DNA from 3 places in the Aneurinibacillus thermoaerophilus genome. Region 3 is predicted to be linked to each of the others. Evidence: riboswitches for the same ligand, from Rfam matches in the RefSeq annotation. Region 3 holds a riboswitch; each other region holds the start of a gene.
The links. A riboswitch is a leader RNA that binds a small molecule or an ion and turns the genes downstream of it on or off. The one in region 3 is predicted to bind S-adenosylmethionine.
Positions count from the first base shown of each region.

Region 1: linked by a shared signal. The riboswitch ahead of metX (homoserine O-acetyltransferase MetX) and the one ahead of metK (methionine adenosyltransferase) in region 3 are both predicted to bind S-adenosylmethionine.
Region 2: linked by a shared signal. The riboswitch ahead of K3F53_RS04415 (methionine ABC transporter ATP-binding protein) and the one ahead of metK (methionine adenosyltransferase) in region 3 are both predicted to bind S-adenosylmethionine.

Region 1 covers NZ_CP080764.1:2,917,972-2,927,923, reverse strand. Annotated here, with positions in the region: gene K3F53_RS15115 (aspartate kinase) at 15-1,250, shown strand; gene K3F53_RS15110 (biotin transporter BioY) at 1,352-1,924, opposite strand; SAM riboswitch class I at 2,080-2,191, shown strand; gene metX (homoserine O-acetyltransferase MetX) at 2,304-3,410, shown strand; gene K3F53_RS15100 (succinate dehydrogenase cytochrome b558 subunit) at 3,716-4,372, shown strand; gene sdhA (succinate dehydrogenase flavoprotein subunit) at 4,384-6,156, shown strand; gene sdhB (succinate dehydrogenase iron-sulfur subunit) at 6,182-6,937, shown strand; gene bioB (biotin synthase BioB) at 7,092-8,129, shown strand; gene K3F53_RS15080 (acyl-CoA thioesterase) at 8,264-8,740, shown strand; gene K3F53_RS15075 (hypothetical protein) at 8,746-9,171, shown strand; gene K3F53_RS15070 (helix-turn-helix domain-containing protein) at 9,356-9,577, shown strand; gene K3F53_RS15065 (sigma-70 family RNA polymerase sigma factor) at 9,740-9,952, opposite strand, start outside.
Region 2 covers NZ_CP080764.1:808,148-818,099, forward strand. Annotated here, with positions in the region: gene rbsB (ribose ABC transporter substrate-binding protein RbsB) at 1-360, shown strand, start outside; gene K3F53_RS04385 (hypothetical protein) at 430-774, opposite strand; gene K3F53_RS19310 (VOC family protein) at 978-1,115, shown strand; gene K3F53_RS04395 (EthD family reductase) at 1,425-1,724, shown strand; gene K3F53_RS04400 (PaaI family thioesterase) at 1,743-2,204, shown strand; gene K3F53_RS04405 (PaaI family thioesterase) at 2,246-2,635, shown strand; gene K3F53_RS04410 (thioesterase family protein) at 2,701-3,108, shown strand; SAM riboswitch class I at 3,420-3,530, shown strand; gene K3F53_RS04415 (methionine ABC transporter ATP-binding protein) at 3,632-4,396, shown strand; gene K3F53_RS04420 (methionine ABC transporter permease) at 4,389-5,051, shown strand; gene K3F53_RS04425 (MetQ/NlpA family ABC transporter substrate-binding protein) at 5,065-5,904, shown strand; gene K3F53_RS04430 (fatty acid--CoA ligase) at 5,927-7,495, shown strand; gene K3F53_RS04435 (M55 family metallopeptidase) at 7,667-8,491, shown strand; gene K3F53_RS04440 (SDR family oxidoreductase) at 8,540-9,325, shown strand; gene K3F53_RS04445 (fumarylacetoacetate hydrolase family protein) at 9,391-9,952, shown strand, end outside.
Region 3 covers NZ_CP080764.1:3,311,808-3,321,759, reverse strand. Annotated here, with positions in the region: gene K3F53_RS17100 (MBOAT family O-acyltransferase) at 76-1,536, opposite strand; gene K3F53_RS17095 (phosphodiester glycosidase family protein) at 1,712-2,365, shown strand; gene K3F53_RS17090 (S41 family peptidase) at 2,440-3,906, shown strand; gene K3F53_RS17085 (hypothetical protein) at 4,047-4,529, shown strand; SAM riboswitch class I at 4,611-4,761, shown strand; gene metK (methionine adenosyltransferase) at 4,915-6,123, shown strand; gene K3F53_RS17075 (sensor histidine kinase) at 6,316-7,500, shown strand; gene K3F53_RS17070 (response regulator) at 7,520-8,236, shown strand; gene K3F53_RS17065 (hypothetical protein) at 8,394-8,726, shown strand; gene K3F53_RS17060 (tetratricopeptide repeat protein) at 8,829-9,266, opposite strand; gene K3F53_RS17055 (AbrB/MazE/SpoVT family DNA-binding domain-containing protein) at 9,476-9,676, shown strand; gene K3F53_RS17050 (ATP-dependent helicase ComFA) at 9,695-9,952, shown strand, end outside.

The DNA.
Region 1 (9,952 bases), 390 kb from region 3:
GGAGGACGCGAGAGATGAGTCTTATAGTACAGAAATACGGCGGCACATCCGTCGGCACGATTGAGCGTATTCAGGCGGTGGCCCGCCGCATTTTAGCGACTTGCCGAGCCGGGCATCAGGTTGTCGTTGTTGTCTCGGCGATGGGAAAGTCAACGGATATGCTGGTGGACATGGCAAAACAAGTTATAGATCATCCGAGTCCCCGTGAGATGGATATGCTGCTTACGACAGGGGAGCAAGTATCGACTGCTCTGGTGACGATGGCATTGCATGCTCAGGGCTGGGATGCGGTATCCATGACTGGATGGCAGGCTGGTATTTCCACAGAAGAAGTGCATACAAAGGCGCGGATTACTGAAATCGATCCAGCGCCTATTCAGCAGGCGCTTGGGCAGGGTAAAGTCGTTATCGTTGCCGGGTTTCAGGGCATTTCTGAGAGCGGACAGATCACCACGCTCGGACGCGGTGGTTCGGATACGACAGCGGTAGCGCTTGCAGCTGTGCTGAAAGCGGATAGGTGCGAAATTTACACGGATGTTGACGGAGTGTATACCGCAGACCCGCGCATTGTGTCTTCCGCTCGTAAATTGGCCCGCATTTCTTATGATGAAATGTTGGAGTTGGCAACGCTTGGTGCGGGGGTGCTTCATCCGAGGGCGGTGGAATGTGCAAAGCAGCATCAAGTGTGCCTTACTGTACGTTCAAGCTTTAGTGAAGAGGAAGGAACCATTATCGAGGAGGAAGCAGATATGGAACAAGGGCTTGTCATTAGCGGAGTTGCTTACGATAAAAATGTAGCTAAAATAACTGTAGTCGATATGCCGGCAAAGGTAGATACGCTGTCAAACTTGTTTGCAGTACTGGCAGCTGAACATGTTAATGTTGATATCATTGTCCAAAGTTCGTATGAAGCGGAGACCACAAATGTCTCGTTTTCCGTAAGCGGAGATGAAGTTAAGAAAACGTTAGATGTATTGCATAAGCAACGGGATACGTTGCAGTTCGGTTATGTGGTGGCAGAAAAGGAACTGGCTAAAGTATCGATTGTAGGCGCTGGCATGATTACGAATCCAGGGGTAGCAGCGAGAATGTTTACATGCCTTGCTGAAGCCGGAGTAGAGGTTAAAATGGTTTCGACTTCTGAAATTAAGGTCTCATGCGTAGTACCGCTCGAAGACATGGAAAAAGCAGTGTGCAATCTGCATACTGTGTTTGGCTTGGATACGAAGGAAAAAGCTGTTGTTTATTAAGTGTTTGCTGGTGGCTGGTCAGTGAATCAGCAAGTGAATGTTGTGCAGCAATCGCTGCAATAAGAAAAGCTCGCGGGCGCACCCGCGAGCTTTTTACACGTTTAGGCGACAATTTTTTCGTTGTTTAGCGAATTTGGAAGCAGTCCTGCGAGCGCAAGGCGCCGGCGAACTTGAATACCGATGTAAGAAGCAAGGATGATTTTGATTAAGTCAGGCAGAATGAATGTTATGTCTATCCCGATTGCTTTATCCCATGTCATGCTGCCCACTAATTTAAGTTGTATAACGCCTGCAACGTGGATAATGGCAAGGCCTACTATATTTACAATGAACGCTTTCATGAAAGTTAGCTTTCCACGGTCTATCATTGTCCCCATAACAAAGGCGGAAACGATATAGCCGATGAGATACCCGCCGGTTGGTCCGACTAGAACGGGAAGACCTGCGTTAAATTTAGCGAAAACCGGTACGCCGATGGCTCCAACCAAAATATAAAGCAGAATAGCTAATGTACCGTACCGTCGCCCCAGAATCACCACAGTCAACGCGACGGCGAAATTTTGCATTGTAAACGGCACCGGCGGCAAGAAGGTAATTGAAATTTGGGCGCATACGGCGATAATTGCGCAAAATAAAGCCGAAAGAATCATCATTTTTAAACTTGTTTTTCCCATCTGTGCTCTCCTTAAATATGAGATAATTTGTTAACATTTTTTATAAATAAGTTTACAAATTTGATTAAGATGTTGTCAATATTGACATTAGTCAGTAAAAATCTTAGTATTGAACTAACCTAACCTAAAATTAAAGATGGAATCATACGAAAGTGCTCTTATCAAGAGAGGTGGAGGGACTGGCCCGATGAAACCCGGCAACCCCGCATATGCTTGCGGACAAGGTGCTAATTCCAGCAGAGCGGTATGCGCTCTGAAAGATAAGGGGAGGTAATATGCGACACAAGCGCCTCTTCCTTATTGGAAGTGGCGTTTTTTATATGATAGACAAATGCGACGCTTGAAAAAACAGAGGAAGAGAAGAAAGGAGTGAAGGCGCATGCAGCAAAAGATGGTGATTGACGAGATTACGCTGGAGTGTGGAGAAACGTTAAAACAGGTGGAAATCGCGTATGAAGCGTGCGGAATATTAAATAAGGATAAAACGAATGCTATTCTTGTATGCCACGCGCTGACCGGAGATGCGCGCGCCGTTGGAGACGAGAAAACACCGGGATGGTGGGAAGGCTTAATCGGCCCTGGGCGCTATATCGATACGAATCAATATTTCGTCGTCACCTCTAACGTGCTGGGCGGATGTGCAGGGACGACCGGCCCAGCTTCTGTGAACCCGGAGACGGGACAGCCGTATGGCACTGATTTTCCGGTTGTAACGATACGAGATATGGTGAAGCTTCAGTATTTAATGGTACGAAAACTGGGTATCAATAAACTGCTAGCAATTATCGGTGGCTCAATGGGGGGGATGCAAGTATATGAATGGGCGGTCATGTATCCAGAGATGGCCCATTTGATTATTCCCATTGCGACCTCCACACGGCTGTCCGCTGTTGCTATCGCTTATAACGATGTAGGACGGCAAGCGATCCTTTGCGATCCGGAATGGAAAAACGGAAATTATTACCCTGGAAAAGGTCCTGTGAACGGTTTATCCATCGCGCGAATGCTTGGTATGATTACGTACCGCACCGCAGAATTGTTTGAATACCGTTTCGGTCGACGTTTAAAAGATGAGCGCGATGTTACCCATTTTGATTCGACATTTAATATTGAAAGCTACCTGCGCTATCAAGGACAAAAACTGGTTAACCGCTTTGATGCGAATAGTTATCTTTACCTGTTGAAAGCGATGGATTCGCATGATATCGGCCGCGGGCGGGGGGGCATTGAGGCGGCCCTTGAACGGATTCAGGCCCGCGTATTGTCAATCGCTATCTCTAACGATTTGCTGTATCCGGCCGATCATCAGGAAGAAGTGGTGAAAATGCTTCGTGCGGCCGGAAAAGAAGTGGAATATCATTTCGTCGAATCTATATACGGACATGATGGGTTTCTTGTCGAATTTGTGAAGATCGGGCCGCTTGTAGAACAATTTATTGAAAAATATTATTCCAGCACTTTTACACAGTCTGCCGCGCCCCGATAAATGCGGAGTGGTTATCGGGTAATTTCGACAATTTGTCTACCGCTTTCCTTGACGGTACCCCCTACTAGGAGTAAAATGAATTTGTCACAAAGTCTTCATTTATTGCTTAAGGCTTCCTCAGGAAGCTTTTCTTCATGTAAAGTAGAGCGGGTAAGGGGGGAATTATAGAAAGAGAAGTGTAGTGGTAGGGGTTCTAGGATAGTTCGGATGTTGGAGAGAGAGTGGCTGGTGCAGAATGATTTTGTGAAAAAGGTGTCAAATTAGAAAAAACTGAGTGGATCCTTTTGAAAGGGGGAATTTGTGAAATGGCAACGACGAATCACCGCCATTTTTTTAACCGTAAACTCCATTCCCTTTTAGGGGTTGTACCGATTGGCGGTTTCTTATTCGTTCATTTATTAACGAACTACTATGCGACACGCGGTGAATCCGCTTTTCTTGAACGTGTAGAGATTATGGAAGGACTTCCTTTCCTCGCGCTCATTGAAATTCTCTTCATTTTCTTGCCTATTCTGTATCACGGTATTTATGGCCTTTATATTGCTTTCCAAGCTAAAAACAATGTAGGTAACTATGGTTATTTCCGCAACGTAATGTTTATGCTACAGCGTGTAACCGGTGTTATCACGCTTATTTTCATTACATGGCATGTTTGGGAAACAAAAATGCAAATGGTGCTTGGCAGGGTTGAAGCCACCGGTTTGTTTACCCTGATGAATGAAATTTTGGCTAATCCGGTTATGTTGGCATTCTATATTGTCGGTCTTCTGTCCGCAACATTCCACTTCGCGAACGGTTTGTGGAGTTTTGCAGTAAGCTGGGGCATTACGGTTGGGCCGCGCGCGCAGCGTATCTCCACTTACGTAACAATGGTTGTGTTCGTGTTTATGTCTGCTATGGGATTAATGGCTCTGTTTGCTTTCGCGAATCCCGTTGATGTAGCACAAGCGATCCAGAAATAGGGGGTTAGAGCATGAATAAAGGTAAAATTATCGTAGTTGGCGGCGGTCTCGCGGGTTTGATGTCAACCATTAAAGCTTCCGAAGCCGGCTATTCGGTTGAGCTGTTTTCTCTGGTTCCTGTAAAACGCTCTCACTCTGTTTGTGCACAGGGCGGTATTAACGGAGCAGTAAATACAAAAGGTGAAGGCGATTCCCCGTGGATTCACTTTGACGATACGATTTACGGTGGCGACTTCCTTGCGAATCAGCCTCCAGTAAAGGCGATGTGTGAAGCGGCACCTGGTATCATTTATATGTTTGACCGCATGGGTGTTATGTTTAACCGTACGTCGGAAGGTCTTATTGATTTCCGTCGTTTTGGTGGTACGCAGCATCACCGTACAGCATTTGCAGGTGCGACAACCGGTCAGCAGCTTCTGTATGCGTTGGATGAGCAAGTGCGTCGCTGGGAAGTGAACGGCCTTGTTACGAAATATGAAGGCTGGGAATTCCTCTCCATCGTTCAGGATGACGAAGGCATATGCCGCGGTATCGTGGCACAGAACCTCCGCTCCATGGAGATTAAAGCATTCAGAGCCGATGCGGTTATCCTTGCGACAGGTGGCCCTGGCATCATCTTCGGTAAATCTACAAACTCTATTATCAATACAGGTACGGCTGCTTCTGCTGTTTATCAGCAGGGTGCAACATATGCGAACGGCGAGTTCATTCAGATTCACCCGACCGCAATCCCGGGAGACGATAAGCTACGTCTGATGTCCGAATCTGCCCGTGGTGAAGGTGGACGTGTCTGGACTTATAAAGATGGTAAGCCTTGGTATTTCCTTGAAGAAAAATATCCGGCTTATGGTAACCTGGTGCCTCGTGACATCGCAACACGCGAAATCTTCCATGTTTGTGTTGATCTGAAGCTCGGCATCAACGGCGAGAACATGGTATATCTTGATCTGTCCCACAAAGATCCGCATGAGCTGGATGTTAAGCTAGGGGGAATCATCGAGATTTACGAGAAGTTCGTTGGTGATGATCCGCGTAAAGTTCCGATGAAAATTTTCCCTGCTGTTCACTATTCCATGGGCGGTCTGTGGGTTGATTACAACCAGATGACCAACATTCCGGGGCTGTTTGCCGCAGGTGAGTGTGATTATTCACAGCATGGTGCAAACCGTCTGGGTGCAAACTCGCTTCTGTCAGCGGTATACGGCGGTATGGTGGCAGGGCCGAAGGCGATCGAATATATCAAAGGCCTAGACAAGTCCTCTGAAGACGTATCCTCCACTTTCTTCGATGCTCAGCTGAAGAAAGAGCAGGAGAAGTACGATCGCATTACAAGCATGACAAGCGGTACGGAGAACGCATATCTGCTGCATAGAGAACTCGGCGAGTGGATGACCGACAACGTAACGGTTGTTCGTTACAATGACAAATTGAAGAAGACGGACGAGAAAATTCAGGAGCTTATGGAGCGCTATCAAAACATTAATATTAACGATACATCAAAGTGGAGCAATACAGGCGCTTCTTTCACTCGTCAGCTGTGGAATATGCTTGTGCTTGCCCGTGTAATTACAATCGGTGCGCTTATGCGTAACGAAAGTCGTGGCGCTCATTATAAGCCGGAATTCCCAGAACGCGACGATGAGAACTTCTTGAAGACAACAATGGCGAACTTCGATCCGGAGACAAAAGCTCCGAAGATTTCGTATGAAGATGTTGATATTTCTCTCATTAAGCCTCGTAAACGCGACTACTCGAAGAAGAGCACGGTGGCTGAGAAGAAGTAGCTCATTAAAAGAGAGGTGAAATAAAATGGCCGAACAACAAAAAACGATTCATTTGATTATTACTCGTCAGGATGGTCCTGATGGAACTCCATATAAACAAGAATTCAAAATCCCTTACCGTCCGAATATGAACATCATTAGCTGTCTGATGGAAATTCAGCGCAATCCTGTAACGGTGGACGGTAAAAAAGTAGCTCCGGTTGTTTGGGAGATGAACTGTCTGGAAGAGGTTTGCGGCGCATGCTCTATGGTCATTAACGGAAAACCTCGTCAATCTTGTACAGCGCTCGTTGACAAATTGGAACAGCCGATTCGTCTTGAACCGATGAGAACATTCCCGGTAATGCGTGATTTAGCGGTAGACCGAAGCCGCATGTTCGACGCGTTGAAACGGGTAAAAGCGTGGATTCCGATCGATGGTACGCATGATCTCGGACCTGGCCCGCGTATGCCGGAAGTGGATCGCCAATGGGCATATGAGCTCTCTCGCTGCATGACTTGTGGCGTGTGCTTGGAGGCTTGCCCGAACGTAAACGATAAGTCTCCGTTTATTGGCGCGTTTGCCATTTCCCAGGTTCGATTGTTCAATGAACATCCGACCGGTAAAATGAACAAAGAAGAGCGTCTGGAAGCCCTGATGGGCGAAGGTGGAATTACGGATTGCGGTAATTCCCAAAACTGCGTGCAATCCTGCCCGAAAGGCATTCCGCTCACAACATCAATTGCGGCAATGAACCGCGCCACGACGCTATATTCTATCAAGAACTTCTTCCGCAACTAATGGATGGAGAAAATTCAGCGGCACCCTATCATCAAAGATAGGGTGCTATTTTGTTATCTATCATAACTTGTTTGGTTGACATATTAAACAATTTCTCTTTATAATTAGTGTTAACTAATAATTAAAATTAAGTTGACAATAAAGAGGAGGAGCCATGCTGACACCTGTATTAGATACGAAGCCGAAGACGGATTGGATTGCGTTGGCGGAGGAAGTACTGGCAGGGAAAGAATTGACAAAAGAAGAAGCGCTCGGCATTCTGCATGCGCCGGACACGGAAGTATTGTCATTGCTTCAGGGGGCGTACCGTATCCGCAGCCATTATTACGGCAATAAAGTAAAGTTGAATATGATTATTAACGCTAAGAGTGGGCTGTGCCCGGAAGATTGTGGGTACTGTTCCCAATCAATTGTATCAAACGCACCAATCGAAAAATATCCGCAATTATCCAAAGATGTATTGGTAGATGGTGCACGAAAGGCGAAAGAAGCGAAAGCGGGTACATATTGCATCGTGATGAGCGGACGCCGTCCGACCGACAAGGAAGTGGATAATGTAATCCAGGCCGTGCGGGAGATTAAAGAACAGCATAATATGAAAATTTGTGCTTGTCTTGGGCTTATTACTCCAGAGCAAGCGAGGAGATTGAAGGAAGCAGGTGTCGACCGCTTTAATCACAATATTAACACAGCGGCGAGTCACCATGCCAATATTACGTCGACACATACATATGATGATCGAATCAACACCATTAATGCGGTGAAGGAAGTGGGCATGTCTCCTTGTTCGGGTGTGATTATTGGTATGGGTGAAACAGACGAGGAAATCGTCGATATGGCGAACGCGCTTCGCGAATTAAATGCCGATTCTATACCAGTAAACTTTTTGAACGCTATTCCGGGTACTCCTCTGGGAAACATGCCGAAAATCGGCGCTTTAAAATGCTTGAAAGTGCTGGCGCTTTTCCGTTATATTAATCCGACAAAAGAAATACGCATTTCTGGTGGACGGGAAGTAAATCTGCGCCATTTGCAACCGATGGGATTGTACGCCGCAAACTCCATTTTTGTCGGCGACTATTTAACGACAGATGGTCAGAAAACGCAGTTGGATCATGAGATGATTGAAGATCTTGGTTTTGAAATTGAAGAATGCGCCTTTGACAGCGAACCGCCGGTTTTAACCAAATAGGCATTATCAAAAGCTTCTCCATGTCGGGGAAGCTTTTTTATCGTATAAGAGTTGCCTTCTTCTATGGTAGAATATTTTGCTAAAATATATAAAAGAATAAAAACAACGCCAATTAAACGCAGGGAGTGGAGAAGATGGCAAGAGCAGAATACATACAGCCTAACTTGGAGGAATGGCTTGCGAAATTTCACTTTAAGACTAAAGTCCACATCCGATTTTGTGAAACCGATATGTCAGGACATGTAAATAATACAAGCCACTTGATTTATTTTGAGCAGGGCAGGGTAGAATACTTTGACAACATGGGATTTGGTGAGATGATACTGCACGAAAAGGCGGAACTTATGGTAGTTGTCGCTGATATTACCTGCCATTACCACAGTGAAGCTTTTTTTCGGGAAACGTTAGAGATGGGCGTGCGCGTAGCGCGCATGGGGAATCGTTCACTCGACTTAGAATATTATTTAATGGCGGAAAATGAGAAACGGTTGGTCGCGACCGGGCGTGGGACAATTGTTCTGGTAAATAAGAAAACGAGAAAAAGTTTCCCGATTCCACAGGCGGCCCGTGAGAAAATTGTCGCCTTCGAGCAAATGGAGATGAGTGGTTAACAAGCATGTTTTTTCATGGAATTCCATTCCGTTATTTGCGCCTGCAATATCCTGTATTGTCTCCGCGGCAAAGTGCGGGTCAGAAAACGGCGGTACAACTCTCGGATCGGCAGCATCTTATTGAACAGTTTGGGCTGGAACCGATCCATTTGCTTGAATACTGGCGGAACGAATACACGTTACAGGATTGTCTTAGAGCCTGTTTTGCGTTCGGAGATGTAGTGTTGGCTTTCCAGGAACTTCCGCTTCCCATATGGCAATTAAGCAGACATGAAGTGGGAGTTTCCGCGCTGTCGCTGCATAGGACGCGATGGATATTCATTTTGCAACCCGAATACAGCGAAGAATTGCGAACCATGTTTCCGAAAGTACCGATTTTTGTGTTACATTATGAAAATGGAAAGTTTCGTTCATTTTCTAAGAGAAAATAATTACCGTGTAGACAGGGAATTTTTTTCATTCGGTAATGAACGAAAGAAACATGAGACGAATATAATGTGTCGCAGGCCCAAAATTCCTGTTTCCCCGAACCAGCTATCTTCCCGGGTCATAAAATATGGTGACTGTATCCCTAGCCTTGCACTTGAGAGCCCAGGCCAAGGAGGGGTAGCACTTTTGAGTAACGAACAGAAAGCAAAGCCGTTGTTGACGAACCGGGAACGAGAGGTATTTGAACTACTTGTGTTAGACAAGACGACAAAAGAAATTGCACAGCAGTTGTTCATTAGCGAAAAGACTGTACGAAATCATATTAGTAACGTTATGCAGAAACTGAATGTGAAAGGTCGTTCTCAAGCAGTTGTTGAACTTGTCCGTTTGGGTGAATTAAAAATTTAATATCACCTGAAACGGGAAACCCGCCTCGTATGAGGGGGGTTCTTTATTTTTGAAAAAAGCTCGCAGGCGTGGTTCGGTCGTTTTTTTCTACAAGCATTGCGGACACGCACAGCGAGCTTCTCATTATTTATGCGCGCCATTTTCCGATGATAAGCGTCATCGTTAACGGAAGCCATCCGTGTTTTTCATATAGGCTTCTCTCATTTGCTGCAGCGTCCTGCGGAGGATACGGGAAACTTGCATTTGAGAGATACCCAGCTTCTCGCCGATTTGCCGCTGTGACCATTCTTCGTAATATACGTAATGAATTACTTGGCGTTGTTGATCGTTCAATTGTTCGAGCAGTTGGGCCAAATCCATTTTACGATCCACATC
Region 2 (9,952 bases), 1.2 Mb from region 3:
AAAGGTGTGAAAGTGGTGGCCAAGCAGCCGGCCGATTTTGACCGCGCGAAAGGTATGAGTGTTATGGAAAACATTTTGCAGGGGAATAAGGATATTAAAGCCGTATTTGCTCATAATGATGAAATGGCGCTAGGGGCTCTGAAAGCGATTCAGGCTGCTGGATTGAAGGATGTAGTTGTTGTTGGCTTTGATGCAACGGATGACGCAGTGGCTGCGGTGAAAGAGGGCCGCATGAGCGCGACTGTCGCGCAGAAACCCGAGCTTATCGGCAAGCAAGCGGTTGAACTTGCGAAGAAAGTAGCAAACGGCGAAAAAGTAGAGAAAAATGTGCCAGTGGAGCTTGAATTGATTAAAAAATAACGAATAGAATGATGAAAAATCCCCGGTTTCGGTTCGTAGCGGCCAATCCGGGGATTTTTTGATGCTTTTTTAATATTCATTATTTTGCAAAAGGGAATTTCTGTGCATATATGCCCGTTCAAATGAACCGCTGGAGGAATAGATGCTGTCTTTGTAATCTTCATACCATCTGCGGATAAGTTCCAGCTTTTCGCGGTCGGATGCCTTTTTTAAATAGAGTAGTTTTGCTTTTTCATCAGGCGGCATGTTGTCAGTAACTTCGGCTTTTTCAGCAGCGAACAGTTGGTTCATGTTGCTGATAAAGAAATTGAACATATATTTTTGCGTAATCTCAAACGCATATTCTTCCGGATGTCCCTTGTCGCGTCGTTCGCAGTAGACGCCCAGCAGATCCGGTTCCTCAAACATTGCCATATTGTTCTCCCCTTCATGTCCTTTTGCTTTTACTATAACAGAAAGTAAAACCGTATAAAAAGTCGGCCACTGTCGCTTTGTTCAACATGTAAAGCGGAGAAGTCAAAGTAAAGGACTAGACTTGCCCAAAATAAGAAACAAAATTACCATTTAGTGATAGAAAAAGAGAAGGGATTCAAAAATGAAAAGGGCAGGAGATACAAATGATTAAAAAAATCGAACACGTAGCATTGATTGTTTCCGATATGGATCGTTCCATTGCGTTTTATTCATCGATGTTTGGGTACAGGGTATGCCTTCGCGGTCAGAACGCGGTGCGCGAGATGGCGTTTTTGTACTGATTGCTCATTACAAGGCGAAGGGAATTGTTTTTAACACTGAGAAACCGAAACCGACGCTTGGAGGCGGTCGGATGATTTTATTTTATGGCCCGGATCGAGAGCTCTTGCAATTCGTTGAACCGGGCCAGCGGGAGCGGTAGCATTCGCTTGAACGGTAAGTTCAACATAGTGGCTATATTAATAATTTTTCTTAAAATATTGACGATTGGCTGTTTAAAACGATATAATTTCTGATAAATAGTACGATTTTAAAACGTAATATTATATTTTTATGATATTAAGGTATTGATTTTTTATGGAGGGGATACGATGGTTAAGCTGATCGCGATTTACAAAAAGCCGGAAAATGTAGAGGAATTTGATAAACATTACAAAGAAGTACACGCGCCGCTCGCGGAAAAAATGCCGGGTCTTCTAAAGCTGGAAGTTAATAAAATTTATGGCTCTCCTGCAGGTGACAGCAATCTTCATTTGATTGCAGAAATGTATTTTGAAACAAAAGAAGCGCTTATGAACGCGCTTTCTTCTCCGGAAGGAAAAGCAGCAGGCAAAGATTTAATGGGCTTTGCTGGCAAGGTTGTATCCATGCACTTCGCGGAAGTAGTATAGGAGAAAGGTTTAAAAAGCATGTTGAGTGAAACGGAAACACATCGCAGGTACCGGGAACAAATCACTCGGTATGTGAGTCGCGATCCGTACGCGCGCCATTTAGGAATCCGGCTGGTTGAACTTGGAGAGGGAACGGCTGTGGCGGAAGTAGACGTGCGTGAGGAAATGTTGAATGCGCATGGCACAACACATGGAGCCGTCATTTTTGCGCTGGCTGATTTTGCGTTTGCTGCGGCCTGCAATTCATATGGACGTCCATGCGTGGCGTTATCGATGAACGTTCAGTATATGGCTCCAAGTGGAAAGGGCGCACGGTTACGTGCAGTAGCGACAGAAAAGAAAAAAACAGCACGCGCCGGTTTTTACCAAATCGAGGTGGAACACGACGGCGAAAGCATCGCTCTGCTTGACGCGGTCGCTTACCGCAAGAGTGGGTTTTTTCTTGAGGAAATCGGACAGAACGCAGCTAATGAAGAGTAACAGGACGCGTTGGCAGCGCTGGATTGGCAGGAGAGACTACCATGAAATCAAACAATCGTTTTAACCAATATCTTGGTATTGAAATCGAGCACCAGGACGAAAATAGCTGCACGGCAGTGCTTCATATTCGCCCGGAATTGTACAATAGTATCGATGGAGTGGTGCATGGCGGAGTGACAAGCACGCTTGCTGATGTGGTCATGGGGCACGCGGCCGCGCCTCATGTTAACGGTGTGCAGCAGTGCGTAACATTGGAGAGCAAAATCAACTATTTGGCGCCTGCTAGGGGAAATAAGCTGATCGCACAATCTAGGGTAATCAAGCGCGGAGGCCGTACTATTATCATGCAAGCGGAAGTGCGCACGGACGATGGGGAGCTGGTTGCCGTCGCGCTTGGCACATATGCCCGTGTAAAGACAACTCCACAGTGATGTGGAGTTGTCTTTACATTCGTATAAGAAAGTATATGTTGCTTTATAAGGAAGGAGAAGAACGGGTGAAAGGATTACAACCGGGAGAGACAGAGACGTTGGAAATTGTCGTGCAGGACGATATGCGTCCTACGTTTGACGGCAACGTGGTTCACGATGTAATGTCGACCGTGACTATGATTTATTATATGGAAAAAGTCGGACGCCATGTTATTTTGCCTTACCTTGAAGAGGGGGAGGAAGGAGCCGGATACGAAATTCAGGTTAAGCACATTGGGCCTGCGGTGGTGGGGCAACGGGTAAAATTTACAGCCTTATGTACGGAAGTTACTCCGAAGCGAGTCGTTTGTGAAGTGACCGCGGAAACATCAGAAAATATTGTTGGTACCGGAATTTTTACACAGGCGATTTTTAAAAAAGAAAAAATGGAGGCACGTATCACGGAGTTACGGCAAACCATTGCACAAAAATAATGAAACAGGAAGACCGTGGAATTTTCAATCGCGGTCTTTTTTATCGGATCATTAACAACCTTATCAAAACAAATATTGCTACTATTCGATATAGTATTAAGAATTAAATGTAAATTTATTGACCGCGAAAATATACAGCTACTATAATCAATATAAATATGGTGTTATCTGCATATACAATGATAAACTGTGATGGTTTTTATATGTCTCAGCAATGTAGGAGAAAATTAAAAAATCTATAATTCCTAGTTGACATTATGGTTTAATGTGTTAGAATAAAATCAACAAATTGAAAAGGCAAATGATTAGGACTCTTATCCAGAGAGGTGGAGGGACTGGCCCAGTGAAGCCTCGGCAACCATCAAAGAAACTCTTTGACACGGTGCCAATTCCAGCAGCGCTCGCGCGCTGAAAGATGAGAGGTCCGGCAAACTTGTGATGAGTGTACGCCGACCTCTTGCAGCGCAGGAGGTCGTTTTTATTTCCCCTTGTGCAATCTAGGAGGAATAAAGGAGTGAGGAGTATGATTAAATTACAGAGTATTAGTAAAAGTTATACCACACCGAACGGGACATTTCAGGCAGTAGCTCCAACGTCGCTGCATGTGGAGCCAGGGGATGTGTACGGTATTATCGGGTTCAGCGGTGCTGGTAAGTCAACTTTGCTTAGACTGGTTAATTTGCTGGAGCGACCGGACGAGGGAAAGGTATATGTGGATGGTCAGGAGTTAACCGGTCTATCAAATCGAGAGCTGCGCAAAGCGCGCCAGTCCATCGGCATGATTTTTCAGCATTTTAATCTGTTGAATAATCGGACGGTGGCGGACAATGTGGCGTTTCCGCTAGAAATAGCCGGTCTTCCAAAAGAAGAGAGAAAAAAAAGAGTACAGGAGTGCTTGGAGATTGTAGGGCTGGCCGAGAAGGTGGACAGCTATCCTGCCAAGTTGAGCGGGGGACAAAAGCAGAGGGTCGCTATCGCCCGGGCGTTGGCCAGCCGGCCGAAAGTGCTGCTATGTGATGAGCCTACCTCAGCGCTTGATCCGCAGACGACGCGTACCATTTTATCTTTTCTTAAAGAAATCAACCAAAAGCTAGGCGTAACGATTCTCATCGTCACGCATGAAATGAGTGTAGTGAAAGAGATTTGCAACAAAGTAGCAGTCATGGAAAGAGGTCATCTCGTCGAAAAACTTTCGCTTTCTGAACGGGAAGTAAAGCCGAAAACTGAAATCGCCCAGCTATTATTCGAAGAGGAAACAGGCAAGGAGAGAGGGATAGCCAATGTTTGATAATGTGATTGCTTTATTGCCGGAAATTGGGGTTTCTATCGTAGAAACTTCTATTATGGTCGGCATTTCAATAGGCTCAGCGCTTTTGCTTGGCATGCCGCTGGGGGTTCTGCTTTTTCTGACAGGTAAAGGACAATTGCTGGAAAGCCCCATTTTATTTCGAATTTTAAGTTCGCTCGTTAACATTGTCCGATCGTTTCCCTTTCTTATTTTGCTCGTGGCATTGATTCCGTTGACGCGAACATTGGTCGGAACGACGATCGGTCCGGTGGCTGCGGCTGTTCCGTTGTCGATTGCAGCCATTCCATACTTTGCACGTCTGGTGGAGCAATCGCTTCGTGAAGTTTCGAGAGGAGTTATTGAAGCCGCGGTGGCAATGGGGGCGTCTACATATCAGATTGTTTGGAAAGTGTTATTGACAGAAGCGCGCGCTGGGCTTACGCTCGGACTCACAGTATTGATTGTCAGTTTTCTTTCCTATTCTGCGATGGCCGGCGTTGTCGGAGGCGGAGGGATCGGGGATTTAGCGATTCGCTTCGGCTACTACCGATTCCAGACGGATGTTATGATTGTGACCGTGCTTTTATTGGTGGTGCTTGTACAAGTCATTCAATTTGCGGGCAATCGTCTTGCACATTATCTTGATAAACGTTAAGGGAGAGATCTTTGTGAAACAAAAACCGTTTATTCTTATTGCATTAATTTCATTAATAGTAATCTTTTTGACAGCTTGCGGAGGACAAGAGAGCGAAACGGCAACAGGAAAAACGCAGGGGAACAGTAAAGAACTGGTTATTGGTGCGACGGCGGGGCCGTATAGTGATCAGGTGCGTTTAGGAATTAAACCTATTTTAGAAAAAAAAGGATACAACGTGAAGATTGTTGAGTTCAACGATTACGTGCAGCCGAACCAGGCGCTGGCTGAAGGTTCGCTGAATGCGAATGTGTTTCAACATGTCGTGTATTTGCAGAACTTTGCGAAAGAGCATAACTTGGATATTCAAGATGTTATCCAGGTTCCGACGGCTCCGATCGGCATTTACTCGCATAAGCATAAAACACTGGAAGAAGTGCAGCCGGGAGCGACCGTTTCGCTTCCGAATGATCCTACTAATCAGGCCCGCGCGCTTGTCATGATGCAACATTTCGGTTGGATCAAGTTAAAAGAAGGTGTAGATCTGCTTCGCGTATCGGAAAAGGATATCGTGGAGAACAAGAAAAATATCAAGCTCCTGCCGCTGGAAGCAGCCCAGCTTCCGCGCTCGCTTGAAGACGCAGACTACGCATTTGTCAACGGGAACTTCGCCATCGCATCGGGCTTGAAACTTACGGAAGCGCTGGCGCTCGAAAAGATTCCGGATCAATATATGAACGTGGTCGCTGTGAAAACGGCGGACAAAGACAGCCAGTTTGTTAAAGATTTAATCGAAGCATATAAATCTCCGGAGTTTAAAGAAGTTATCGAGAAAGAATTCCAGGGATTTGTCAAACCTGATTATTTAAAATAAGCACATAGGGGGGAAGAAAACGATGAGCACAACAATCGGAGATGTTCTTGAATGGTCAGTCCGTAATTTTCCGGATAAAATTAGCTTAATTTATGAATACGAAACGAAGCATCACCGCTGGACATATACAGAATTGAATCAAAAAGTAAACCAATTTGCCCGGGCGCTTAAGCGCCTGGGTGTCCAAAAGGGTGACGTTGTTTCTTCCTTCTTATATAATACGAGCGAGTTTGTGGTTACATTGTTTGCGACGGCAAAAATCGGCGCCATTTTTAATCCGATTAACTATCGGCTAGCTGCACATGAATTGCAATATATCCTACAGGATGGAAAAGCAAAAGTATTGTTATATGAAAGACAGGGCTCAGACGTGGTGGAGAAAGCGCGTGAGCTTGGGAATCCGGTCGAACATTATATATATGTGGATGAACCGTTGACAGAAGGAGCGCTTGGATTTTACGAACTGCTTGAAGCAGAAGATGTTTCCCGTCCGGAAGTGGAGGTATCGGAAACCGATTATTGCATTATGATGTACACAAGCGGTACTACCGGACGCCCGAAAGGCGTACTTCACACGCATCGCAGCAAAATTCATCATAATTTTATGATGATGCAATGCATGGGCCTAACAAAGGATGACATTGGTCTTGCCGCCGCGCCGCTCAACCATACGGCGGAATTGCATACTTCTTTCCTGCCGCGTGTGCAGGTGGGAGCGACTAATGTGCTTTTGCACCATTTTGACGCTTCCCGTGTGCTGTACACGATCGAAAAAGAAAAAGTCACGCATATGTTCGCGGCACCAACAATGGTCAATATGTTGCTGTATGCCGACGATTTTGAAGCGTACGATTTATCATCATTGCGTCTGCTCGAATACGGCGGAGCGTCCATGGCTCCTGTCCTTATCCGCGAGTTTGAGGAGAAAGTAGGCGCGGACTTAATCCAGATTTACGGTACAACCGAAATGGGCCCGTGTATGTCTGTGCTGTACGCAGACGAACAATTAAAAAAAGCCGGCTCTGCTGGAAAGGCAAGTTTGACGCATGAGTTGCGTATTTGTCGCGTCAATCCGGACGGCACGCCAACGCATCCAGATAACATTTGCGAGCCAGGCGAAATCGGCGAAATTCTTGTCAAAGGTCCGTGCATGATGGAAGGTTACTACAACCGCCCCGAAGCGACGGAAAAAGCGCTGGCTTACGGCTGGTATCATACGGGCGATATGGGCGAGTACGATGAAGACGGCTACATTTGGATTCGTGATCGCATAGATCATATGATTATTTCCGGTGCAGAAAATATTTATCCGCGCGAAGTGGAGGATCAATTGCTGGAACATCCGGGCGTACGCGAAGTGGCCGTGGTGGGCAAACCGGATCCGAAGTGGGGACAAATTGTGTTTGCCTACATTGTCCGCAGCAAGGAAAGCAATGTGACTGCGGAAGAGCTGGATACGTTTCTTGTGGAAGGAGAGCGACTGGCGAAATACAAACGTCCACGCGCTTACTGCTTTGTCGACGAGCTTCCGAAAACGGCCAGCGGCAAAATACAAAAATTCCTTCTCGAAAAGCAAGCGGTTCATGTGTAACCGAGAATCCCTCACTGCTCATTGCAGGGAGGGATTTTTTAGCGTACGTATAAGTAAGAAAATAAATGATAACGTTACGGGGTTTTATGCGTGGCTACACAGTAGAGAAAGGAAATATCAAGCTCATATCGAATATTTATACTTAAGGAAAAATGGAGATGGGGTGGAAGCTTGAAACTGTATATTTCCGTTGATATGGAAGGAATTACTGGACTGGTGGATCAAACGTTTGTTGATTCAACAGGACTCAACTACGCGCGTGGTCAAAAATTGATGACAGATGAGGTAAACCACGTGATTGAAACCGCGTTTCAGCAGGGGTTTAAAGAGATTATTGTCAATGATAGCCACTCCAAGATGAACAATTTATTAATCGAACGACTGCATCCGGAAGCACAATTGATCTCTGGAGATGTGAAACCGTTCTCTATGGTGCAGGGGCTGGATGATACATATACGGGCGCGATATTTCTCGGCTACCATTCGCGCGCTGGCAGGAAAGGTGTATTGAGCCATACGATGATTTTCGGTGTGAGAAATATGTATATTAATGACGCGCCTGTAGGTGAACTCGGTTTCAACGCGTATGTGGCCGGCCACTATGGCGTACCGCTTTTGATGGTAGCGGGCGATGACGGTGTGGCAGAAGAAGCGGAAGCGCTCATCCCTGGCATTACCACTGCGGTGGTGAAAAAACAAATGTCCCGTACATCCGCGCTGTGCCTGACACCGGAGAAAGCAGGCTGGTTGCTGCGCGAGAAAACGAAACTGGCGATTGAAAGCAGAGAAAACGTCGCCCCGCTTACACCGCCGGAAAATCCGGTATTAACGATTGAGTTTGCGAACTACGGGCAGGCGGAATGGGCACATCTATTGCCGGGAACGGAACTGGACGGGGAAGCGCCGCTCGTTCGCTATAAGGCGCAAGATATTCTTGAGGCGTATAAAGCGATGATTGTCATGACGGAATTAGCGATGAAGGCGAAATTTTGCTGATGTTTATTGTATCAGACTACAAGAAAGGAAAATGAAGGGGGATATAACATGGATTTAAAACTAAACGGAAAAGTAGCGCTCGTTGTAGCATCAAGCCAGGGCCTTGGCCGGGCGATTGCCGAACAGCTCGTAAAAGAAGGTGCGCATGTTATGATTACGAGCCGTAACGAAGAAAAGCTTCAGCAAGTAAAGCAGGAGCTTGAACAGTATGGGATGGGCAAAGTAGCCTATCACTGTGCCGATATTACGAAATATGAAGATATTAAATCGCTCGTGCAGGCGACACGTGAGAAGCTTGGCAAGATTGACATCCTTATCAACAACGCGGGCGGCCCGCCGGGCGGCACGTTTGAACAACTGGACGACGAACAGTGGCAACAAGCGTTTCAGTTGAACCTGTTAAGCTACATCCGCCTTATTCGCGAAGTATTACCTGATATGAAGCAGGGTGGCGGACGCATTATCAATATTGCCTCTTCTTCCGTTAAACAGCCGATTCCAGGCCTTATTCTTTCCAACACGTTCCGTCTCGGTATTGTCGGGCTTGCCAAGACACTGTCCGTAGAGTTAGCACCCTATAATATCCTTATTAACACGGTGGCGCCAGGTCGTATTGCAACTGACCGCGTAGCGCATCTGGACGAGATGAACGCGCAGAAGCAAGGGATTTCCAAGGAAGAAGTGGAAGAAAAAGCGAAGCAGGACATCCCGCTTAAGCGGTATGGGGAACCGGAAGAGTTTGCAAAAGTGGTTACTTTCCTTGTATCAGACGCAAGTACATATATTACTGGAAGCACGTTGCTTGTGGACGGTGGAATGGTGAAGTCGATATAAACCAGAGTTCAAACCGCTGAAACAATAGTTATTGGACTGATATATTTATAGAAAGAAGGATTCTGATGAACGAAATACGAAATATTTTTTGTGTGGGAAGAAACTATCGGCTGCATGCAGAAGAACTGGGGAATGCGGTGCCGACTTCCCCTTTTCTTTTTTCCAAACCGACCCATGCGCTTGTAGAGGCGAACGGGCAAACGATTACGTTGCCGGGCAACCGTGGTGAAGTGCATTATGAAACAGAGCTTGTGCTCTATATTGCTCGCCCTTTTGAACCCGGAATGAAAGTGGAAGATGTCGTGAACAAGATGGCGCTTGGTATTGATTTTACGTTGCGTGACGTGCAGAATGAACTAAAGGAAAAGAGCCATCCCTGGCTGAAAGCTAAAGGTTTTCCGAATTCGGCCGTACTTACGTCTTTTCGTCCATTTCCCGGTGTAGAAGCATGTCGTGGCACAGACTTTTCGCTATTTAAAAATGGGGAGCAGGTACAGTGTGGCAATATAAGCAATATGTTATTTGATATGCAGACCATTATTGAATTTACAGACGAACATTTCGGCCTGGGTGAAGGTGATATTATTTATACGGGTACACCGGAGGGTGTCGGTGCCGTGGCGGACG
Region 3 (9,952 bases):
CTCTTTGAGCGTCTTAATGTAACTTCTCCTTTCTCATTTCTGACAAGTTGAAGGAAGCTCCCTTTTTTGTTTAATTTAAAACTGAAAATAGATAAAATCATGCTTCTCACCCTTAATCATGGCGATAACGACGAACACAAGCAGGGCGTATACGATTCCACGCACAGGAGACGGAACCAGGCGGTGCCACCATGCTGCGATTCCTTCTTCATTGCGGCGCACGATATATTCCAGCAAGTGGGCAGCGTACAGCACCAGGACGATCTGTAGGTAGAACGCCTGCGATGAAATTTGCTGCACGAAATTGGCCCAGCCTGCCGGGTCAAACATGGCCGTTATATAATCGAACGCGTCCTGCACGCTTTCTGCCCGGAAAAATACCCATGTAACCGTGGTAATGTGGAAAAAGAGAACCACGGCGATTATCCGGTATAGCACGGCTATTATGCGAGAGACAGCTTTGCCTGGCGAAGGCAGCGCATCCAACAGCTTTTTCAGTCCGTCTGCATACCATTTATGAATAATCAGCAGCATTCCGTGCAGGAAGCCCCAGATGACGAATGTCCACATCGCGCCGTGCCATAGTCCCGAAATCAACATCGCCGCAAGCAGGTTGACGTCCTTGCGCAAGCGGCCTTTGCGCGAACCTCCCAGCGGAATGTAGATGTAGTCACGAATCCAGCTCGATAGTGTAATGTGCCAGCGTCGCCAGAATTCGGTCGCATTCGCGCTAATATACGGGCTTAAGAAGTTTAGTGGTAGGCGGTATCCGAACAGATACCCGAGTCCGACCGCCATATCGCTGTACGCGGAAAAATCGGCGTAAATTTGAAATCCGAACAAATATGCGCCTGTCCAGGCTTGGGCCATTGTCAAGTCAGCTGGATTTTTGAAATACTCATCAACGATGGGAGACACTTGATCCGCGATCAGAATTTTTTTTGCAAGTCCCCATAGAATGAGGTAGACACCGTATTTGAATTCCGTCGGTGTCAGCGTTAGTTTATGTGTCCGTTCTACCTGGGGCATGAATTCATGCCCACGCATGATCGGGCCCGCCAGCTGGTGCGGGAAAAACGCGATAAATACCCAGAAGCGAAGATATGAATCCGTAGGCTCGATACGACCTTTATATACGTCTGTCAGATAGGCGATAAGCTGGAACGTATAAAAGGAAATACCGATCGGAAGCACGATATGGGCCCAAAATCCGTCTTTGGCGACCAGCGTCAGGCCGGTTACCGCTTCCAGGTTTTGAATGATGAACATAGAATATTTAAAGAATGCTAGGTTGGCCACGTTCAGAATAATTCCGATCGTGAGCCAGAACCGACTTTGTCCTTTCGGAATTCGCCGGGCGATTAAATAGGAAGTAAACGACATGCCAAGAAATAGCCCGAGAAACCCCCAGCTTGCTGCCGCGTAAAACAGGCAGTTGGCTACGCTTAAAATGACAAGCCGGGCGTTGCGAAACAAGTAATAACAAATAAACGTAATAATAAGAAGAAAAAAGAATTCAGCCGTATGAAATAACATAACCGATGCCCATCCTTATGTGCCTGAAAAAATAAGACACAGGCGTGTCCCATTTTTTCAATGTTTGGGAAAGTGCATTGTATTCTGTAATACTATGTACTTTCCTCCGCAAAATATCTTTTCTATTTTACCATAAAATACGGTCGATGACGAAAAGGAGAGAACAGAGAGTAGAATGAAATATTGGAAAGAAAAGGCGGTGCATTTTGTAAAGGTTTCACGACGAACGCCCATTGAATTGCTTCCCTGTCTTCCGGAAGGGGAATGGCTTACCCGTATGTATGACAGGCTCAAAAAAGAAGGACAGGAAGTGCCGATAATTCTAATGAACGCAAACTTTTTCCACCTTGATGGCGGGTATTCCATCTCCGGCATGAAATACAGCAATGGCACGACTGTTGACCGTTCAATGGGCGGTTTTTACCTGTATCGGGATGTCGCAGGTATCGTCCGGATCGACACGGTGAAAGGAAGAACGATTGCTGATTTCCAGGAGGCGCACTGGGCGGTGGAGTCGTCGCCGCTGCTGTTGCCGGGCCTTGTGGCAAGTCCGCATATAGAAACGACGATTGCGGCGGAGTCTCATCCGCGCACGGCCGTTGGATTGACAGAGACGGATGTTATTTTTGCGGTGACGGATGGCCGCCCTTCAGGATTGACCTGTCGCGAACTGGCACATATTTTGCGGCAGGTCGGCTGTCATATCGCGCTTAATCTTGACGGTGGCCGTTCCTCCCAGTTGGTGATTCATGGGAGGCAGATCAACCGTCAGTGGATGCGGCGCAAAGTGTTTGCCGCGCTCGCTGTATACGAGGAAAAAAAAGGATAGTTGGCGCGCGTGTCGAATGATAGTTAAGAGGAAGGAAGTAAACCAAGCAGCAAAATGTGAATAGGGAGAGGAAGTTGAGTACTTTGAAAAAAACGATGAAACACTTACTTGTATGGAGCATGCTTATGGCCGTAGCAGGAAGCATGGCCGCTCCGACGCTGGCGGCGGAGAATGTGCCGAATGCCGCAAACAATCCGTATGCCGCAGAGGAAGCACGGATTCATGAAGTGCTGCAAACCGTAATGGAAAAACATTTGAACAGCCAGCTGGATGTAAAGCGTCTCACAGATGGCGCCATTCGCGGGCTGTTGGAGGAAACGGGCGACCTTTACACTACCTATTTTACGAATGAGGAGTTTGAAGAATTTTATAACAACTTAGAAGGTACGTTCGTAGGCATTGGCGTATATATTCAGCAAGAAAATAACAAATTGCTCATCGAAAGTGTATTTGAAGGTTCGACTGCGGCAAAAGCTGGTTTGCGGGCAGGTGACGAAATCATTGCTGTTGACGGCAAGCGGGTTGCCGGGCAGTCTATCGAGCAGGTTACGGAATGGATGAAAGGTGAAGTCGGTTCCAGCATAGAACTTACGATTAAACGCGCGGGAAAGGAGCAGATAGTTTCACTCATGCGTGAGGCGCTGCAATTCTCGCCGGTCGATAGTGTCATGCTGGACAATAAAATTGGATATATGGTGCTTTACACATTTTCTGAAAATAGCGCAGAAGTGTTTCGCAAGCATCTCGCCAAGCTGCGAAAGGACGGGATGAAGGGGTTGATTCTTGACTTGCGCGACAACGGCGGCGGCTACCTGGATGCGGCGCTGGAAATTGCCGATGAATTTATCGATAAAGGCGCGCTTGTATATGTAAAAGATCGAAGCGGCAAACGAACGGCGATTATGGCCAAATCCGGAGCGATCTCGCTTCCGGTTGTCGTCCTTGTAAACGGAGGAACGGCCAGCGCGTCCGAAGTGCTGACAGGCGCGCTACAGGATTACAATGTTGCCAAAATCGTCGGCACCAAAACATTCGGCAAAGGCACGGTTCAGGAATTGGTACCGTTGAAACAAGGCGGGATTTTAAAGCTGACGATCGAAGAGTATTTCTCCCCGAAACTTCGGAAGATCAACGGGCACGGCATTACGCCGGATATTATCGTAGAAAACCCGAATGAGCAGGTTATCAAGGCGATTTCGTATTTGCATGGTTCCACTGCTCTTGTTCTACATTCGAACGGGACTGCTTCGGTGGCTGGTATTCCTGCGGGCGAAAGCGTTGCGAAAAAAATCGATGGCAAATGGTTTATCGCGCTTCGCCCGTTTGCCCAATTGTATGGTTGCCAAGTTTATTGGGATGCGTCCCAGGAAATAGCGACCATGCGCTGTGGTGAAACTGTGCGCAAATATCCGAGCAAAAATAATGCATATGTACGCAACGAAAAAGGTGTCCTCTGGCTTTCGCTTGAAAAATTGGACAGCGACTTTCCGTCCATCCTTGTCGAAACGAGAGGGGATAATCTGTTCGTTTATGTAAAGTAAAGCATGGATTCACAACAAAATTCCTTCCCGGGCGTATATACAATTAGATAACCATTTATACCGTAATTGGGAGGATGGAAAAGCCGGGGAGAGATGCCCGGCTTCTTCCCTTAGATCAGTATACGCAGGGAGGAATGTACATGAAAAAATGGGGATATGGATTGGCAGGTGCCGCGTTGGCCTTGGTGATCGGGGCGGTGTCCACCGGTTTGGCAGCTACGCCTGAGCCCGGCTCTGATGCAGATCCGGTTGTAACGAAGAGCTATGTGGAGAAAGTAAAGCAGGAGATTTTGAATGTGGTGAAATCCCAGCCCGGCAAACCGGCAAGCGACACGCAGACACCGGCTGCGGCGAAGCTGATCGTGGAAAAAGTTCCGGCAGGAAAGACGATTATTGGCTATGCGGGCACGGAATTTATTGTTCGGACCGGAAAAGTGGTCGCTCATACGCCGCCGGGCGAAGGGTATGGTCTCCCGGATTTGACCGCAGGCACGAACATTACGCAGGGCGAGCCGGTACCAGCCAATCACCATTTGTTGTTGCCGCGCGATGACGGCCGTGGCCTCAAAGTTGTAAAAGGCCCGGCGGACATTATGATCCGCGGTGAATATGTAGTTCGGTAGCACGGTCGAACGAACAACCAAGTATTTTTCTTTATTGACATCCAAACCTAAATAAGATATGCTCATTGAGAACGGAAGACCCTTGTATCCCGAGCAGGCGGAGGGACTGGCCCGATGAAGCCCGGCAACCACATCGCGCAACGAGCTAGCGCGGACAAGTGTTCCCGGCGCGATGAACGGTGCTAACCAGCAGAACAGGTATGGATACATACTTGATTCTGGAAGATAAAGGGCAAAGAATGAGTAAAAAGATGACCCTTTTCCAGGATAAAATAATGGAAAAGGTTTTTTACTGCTTTGCGACAACGTTTGGGAAGGGAGTACCGTATCTTAACCAAGACCATCTATATATTCATGGTTTATAAGGAGGTACGTGAACATGGCGCTGAAAAAAGGCCGTCATCTCTTCACATCGGAATCGGTAACGGAGGGCCATCCGGACAAAATTTGCGACCAGATTTCCGATGCCATTCTTGATGCGATTCTTGAAAAAGATCCAAACGCTCGTGTAGCGGCGGAAACATCCGTAACAACAGGCATGGTGCTTGTAGCGGGCGAGATTACGACAAGCTGCTATGTAGATATTCCGAAAGTGGTTCGTGAAACGATTCGTGAAATCGGATATACTCGCGCGAAATTCGGTTTTGACGCTGACACTTGCGCGGTTCTAACTTCTATTGACGAACAATCTCCTGATATTGCGCAGGGGGTTGACCAGGCGCTCGAAGCGCGCGAAGGACAAATGACAGATGAGCAAATTGAAGCGATTGGTGCTGGCGACCAGGGCTTAATGTTTGGATTCGCTTGCAACGAAACGGCAGAATTGATGCCGCTTCCGATTTCTCTTGCTCATAAACTGTCCCGTCGTTTGACGGAAGTCCGCAAAGATGGAACGTTGAGCTACCTGCGTCCGGATGGCAAAACGCAGGTAACGATTGAATATGAAGGAAACAAACCAGTACGTGTGGACACGATCGTTATTTCTACGCAGCACGATCCGTCCATAACGCTTGAGCAAATCCAGAAGGATCTGAAAGAACATGTGATTAAGCCGGTTGTTCCAGCCGAGTTCCTCGATGAGCAAACGAAGTATTTTATCAATCCAACAGGTCGCTTCGTTATCGGTGGACCGCAGGGTGACGCTGGATTGACCGGACGCAAGATTATCGTGGACACATATGGTGGATATGCTCGTCATGGTGGCGGCGCTTTCTCCGGTAAAGACCCGACCAAAGTGGATCGCTCCGGTGCGTATGCGGCGCGCTATGTAGCGAAAAACATTGTGGCCGCGGGGTTGGCGGAGAAGTGTGAAGTGCAAGTAGCTTATGCGATTGGGGTGGCGCAGCCTGTATCCATTAATGTAGATACATTCGGGACAGGCAAGGTGGATGAAGAAATTCTTGTTCAGCTTGTGCGCAAACATTTTGATCTTCGTCCAGCAGGCATTATCAAACAGCTTGACTTGCGTCGACCGATCTACCGTCAAACTGCCGCGTATGGACATTTTGGTCGCAATGACCTAAATGTTCCATGGGAAAGAACGGATAAGGCAGAAATTCTTAAGAAAGAAGCTTCTGAACTTTCCGCTCGCTAATAAAAATAAGACTAAAGACCCAACACATCAATAGTGTGTGGGTCTTGTTTTGTTTATGTGGGATGAATGATACAATAGGAAAAGAGTTTTTGTTCTTCTTGCCTATAAAGGAAGTCAACCAGTAGGGAAGAGAAGCGTAGAAGGTAACAATTCGAATGGTACTTATTGGCTAATGATAGAGAGGGGATGTACGTGACCGAGGCGAACATTGATTTTCAACTGCTTGATGAGGTCATGAATAAGACGATTTCGTCGGTGGAAGAAAGTAGGGAAAAGATTTTTGATATCGCGGAAAACGCGCATAAAGAAAGCAATTATATCAGCCTCGAACTGGAAGCCCTAAAAAGAGAAATCGAATGGGTCATTAGCCAGACGGATGAACTTGAACTGCAGGCGAGAAAGGCGCGCCAGAAGCTGGCTAGTATTAGCCGTAGTTTCCACCAATATAGTGAGGCGGAAATACGCGAAGCGTATGAGCAAGCCAGCCAGATGCAGATTAAGCTGTCGCTCTCAAGGGATAAGGAGCTCCATCTCAGGCAGCGGCGGGACGAGCTGGAGCGGCGCCACCGCAGCATTTTAAGCACCATAGAGAAATCGGAAAACTTGATTGCGCAGATGGGAATTGTGCTAAACTACCTGCAGGGCAACTTAAGGAAAGTGGGGATTGCGCTGGAGTCAGCCCAGAATCAGCAGCTGCTGGGAATTCAGATCATTCAGGCCCAGGAAGAAGAACGGAAGCGAGTGGCGCGCGATATTCACGACGGTCCGGCGCAATCGATGGCCAATGTTACCTTGCGGAGCGAAATCGTTGAGAGAATGCTTAATCAAAATCGGATTGACGAAGCTAAGGTAGAGCTTAGGTTATTAAAAGAACTTACAAGGGCAAGCCTTATGGATGTAAGAAAGATTATTTTTGATCTGCGTCCGATGGCACTCGATGATCTAGGACTTGTGCCGACGCTTCGTAAATACCTTGAGGAATATGAGAAGCGGCATGGGATCGAGACGAAGCTTACGTTGCTTACCCCGGAATGCCGCCTGCAGAATTCGATTGAAGTCGCCGTATTCCGCTTAATTCAGGAGTCGCTAAACAATACAGCAAAGCATGCAAAAGCCCGCCATGTGGAAGTAAGGCTTGAATTTAAGCCACATGTGGTGCATTTTCGCGTGCTCGATGATGGAGTGGGATTCGACCAAGCGGTAAAAGCGGAGCGGCCGCAATTTGGAATCATGGGGATGAGAGAACGGGTCAAGCTTTTGCAGGGCAAGATGAAAATTACGTCCGCCCCCGGCAAAGGAACCAGCGTCCTGTTTAGTATTCCTCTTCGTATTGAAGAAGGCAGTAAGCGTGGTAATAGCATAGAAACAAAACCTTAATGAATGTATGGAGGTTAGTATGACGGAGCAAAAGATTTCGATTCTGTTAGTAGATGACCATAAGTTATTCCGTGAAGGAGTTAAGCGGATTTTGGAGATGGAGGATCGTTTCCATATTGTTGGCGAAGCGTCCGATGGAGAGGAAGCATGCCAGATGGCAGTTGAATTTCAGCCGGATGTAATCCTGATGGACATTAACATGCCGAAAATGACCGGCGTGCAGGCTACGCAGCGCATCAAGGAACGAGCGCCGGAATCGCGCATTATTATTCTGTCGATTCATGATGATGAGAATTATGTATACAAGGCTCTTCTTTCCGGAGCGGCCGGCTATCTGTTGAAAGAAATGGATTCCGACTCGCTAATCGAAGCGATTAACTCGGTAGTGCGCGGGGAAGCTTATATTCATCCGAAAGTAACTGGCAAGCTTATTAGTGAGTTTCGTCGTCTAAGCAGCATTGAGCACAACCATGATGAGAATGTGCTGTTAAGCGATGTGAGCGAGCTTGGTGTCAGCGAGAAAGAAAGCAACATTCTGGCGCTGACGCCGCGCGAGCGCGAAGTGCTGCAATTGATGGCAGAAGGAAAAAGCAACCGCATGATCGGTGAAGAATTGTTCATCAGCGAAAAAACGGTAAAAAACCATGTCAGCAGCATTCTACAAAAGCTGGATGTGCAGGATCGTACGCAGGCGGTTGTTATGTCGATCAAAAACGGTTGGGTACGGTTGTCATAGTGTGAGAAGCCGGAAAGTTAGAAGCAAGAAACGGGCAAATAAATAATGGAGCGGTTTGTTATCAGTTTCCTTCCTGCTTTGTTCCGCATATAGTAAGAAAAAAGGGGGGAAACATGATGGGGTATGGTCAGTTGCTGCCATCACGGCGGCTGTCTATGTGATACTGGCTTGGGTTCTCGTATGGGGCGGCCGCTTCCTTTTTGATCGTTTTCCGCCGCATTTGCAGCGTACCGGAAGAAAAAGCGGTTCGCTGCAAGTGGTGCTCTTGCTCGACAATCCGGACGAACACCTGGAATACGCGGTACGCCACGCGCTTTGGGTATCTGCAGCGCATGGTGTCTCACTTCAAATATATGTGAATGAAGAAGTGAATAGTTCCACTTTACTTCCAATGATTCAAAGAGCGTGGCCCGATTTGCCAATCAGAAATATAAAACCTCAAGAACCATTGCTTCCGCTTCATACATGGTTTTTGGATTTTCCACATTAAAAAAGCATACGGGCAATCTGTTTTATTCTTTATCTTGACTTTTGCTTAATCAACAGCTGCGGACTTGGATGAGGAACATAAACGAAATGGTCGAATAAGACGCTAGCGAAGAAGAATACCAAATACGATCATTAAAATGAGAAAGTAACCTGTGAAAATCGCTGTTACCATCTGGAGCAGCGACATTTTTTTTCTTACGGGTCTCCTGCGTGTTGCTTGCGATGCGAGTTTTCTGAACCTTTCTTCTTGTTTGCGCTGGAGCAGGATCAGCGCGCCGATGGCCGCTTCGTAGTGCGGCTCTGCCTGCACTGCCTGTTTATAATAATGAAGCGCCTGTCCCCAGTTTTCTTCTTTTTCATAACGCTGACCTAAATAATAGAGAGCACGAGCGTCATAGCGGTTGTAGCGAAGTCGTTTTTCATAATAGGACGGATCGTATGTATTAATATATAGAGCGTTAACGTACTGTCCCAGCTTTAATTTTTTTGTTCGTTCGCGGAATTTCTCGCGCGCGTGCGATACATAGAGTTTGTTAGCCACCTATTCTCACCTCTTTCTTTCCAGTATTTCCGCGTTTTAGATTTGTCAGACATAAAATTTCATGTAAAAATTCGGGATTAAATGCAGAAAAAAACAAAAAATTGAAAAATAAAAAAAGGAAAATAATGGGTTTTGGCGAATTAAATAGGTACAAAGAATGACAAAATATGCATCCTTGTTATTAATTTTGGAAAGGAGAAAAAGTACCTATGAAAAAAACTACAGAAGTGAAAGTGACGAAAGACGGAGTTTTGTTTCTGTCAGAAGAAATTAGAGAAAGGGTGAATTTGCAGACAGGCGACTTTGTCGAATTTTTCATGGGGGAAAAAGGAGAAGTGATTCTAAGAAAATGTAAAGTGGATGAGGGGCTCTGGCAGGTCGCGGAAGATGACGATGAATATGATTCTTAAAAGTAGCAGGATAGAATTATGAAATGGGAAGATAAGGAGAAAATCTACAAGCTTTTTCAGGGACGGGCACTCTTGGAAGAGGAAGTGTATTGGCTGTTTCAGTTACTGTTTCGTGATGGCAGGAGAAGGATAACAGAAGAAGAAATGAAAGAGCTTCTGCAGGAATGGATACAGAGCGGGAAGGTCGAACGCAAACCAGGAGTGGAAAGGGTCTCAGAAAAGGGAGAAGGGAGTAGCTTCTCCCTTTTCGTTTCTTGGATCTGGTGTTTGATCCGA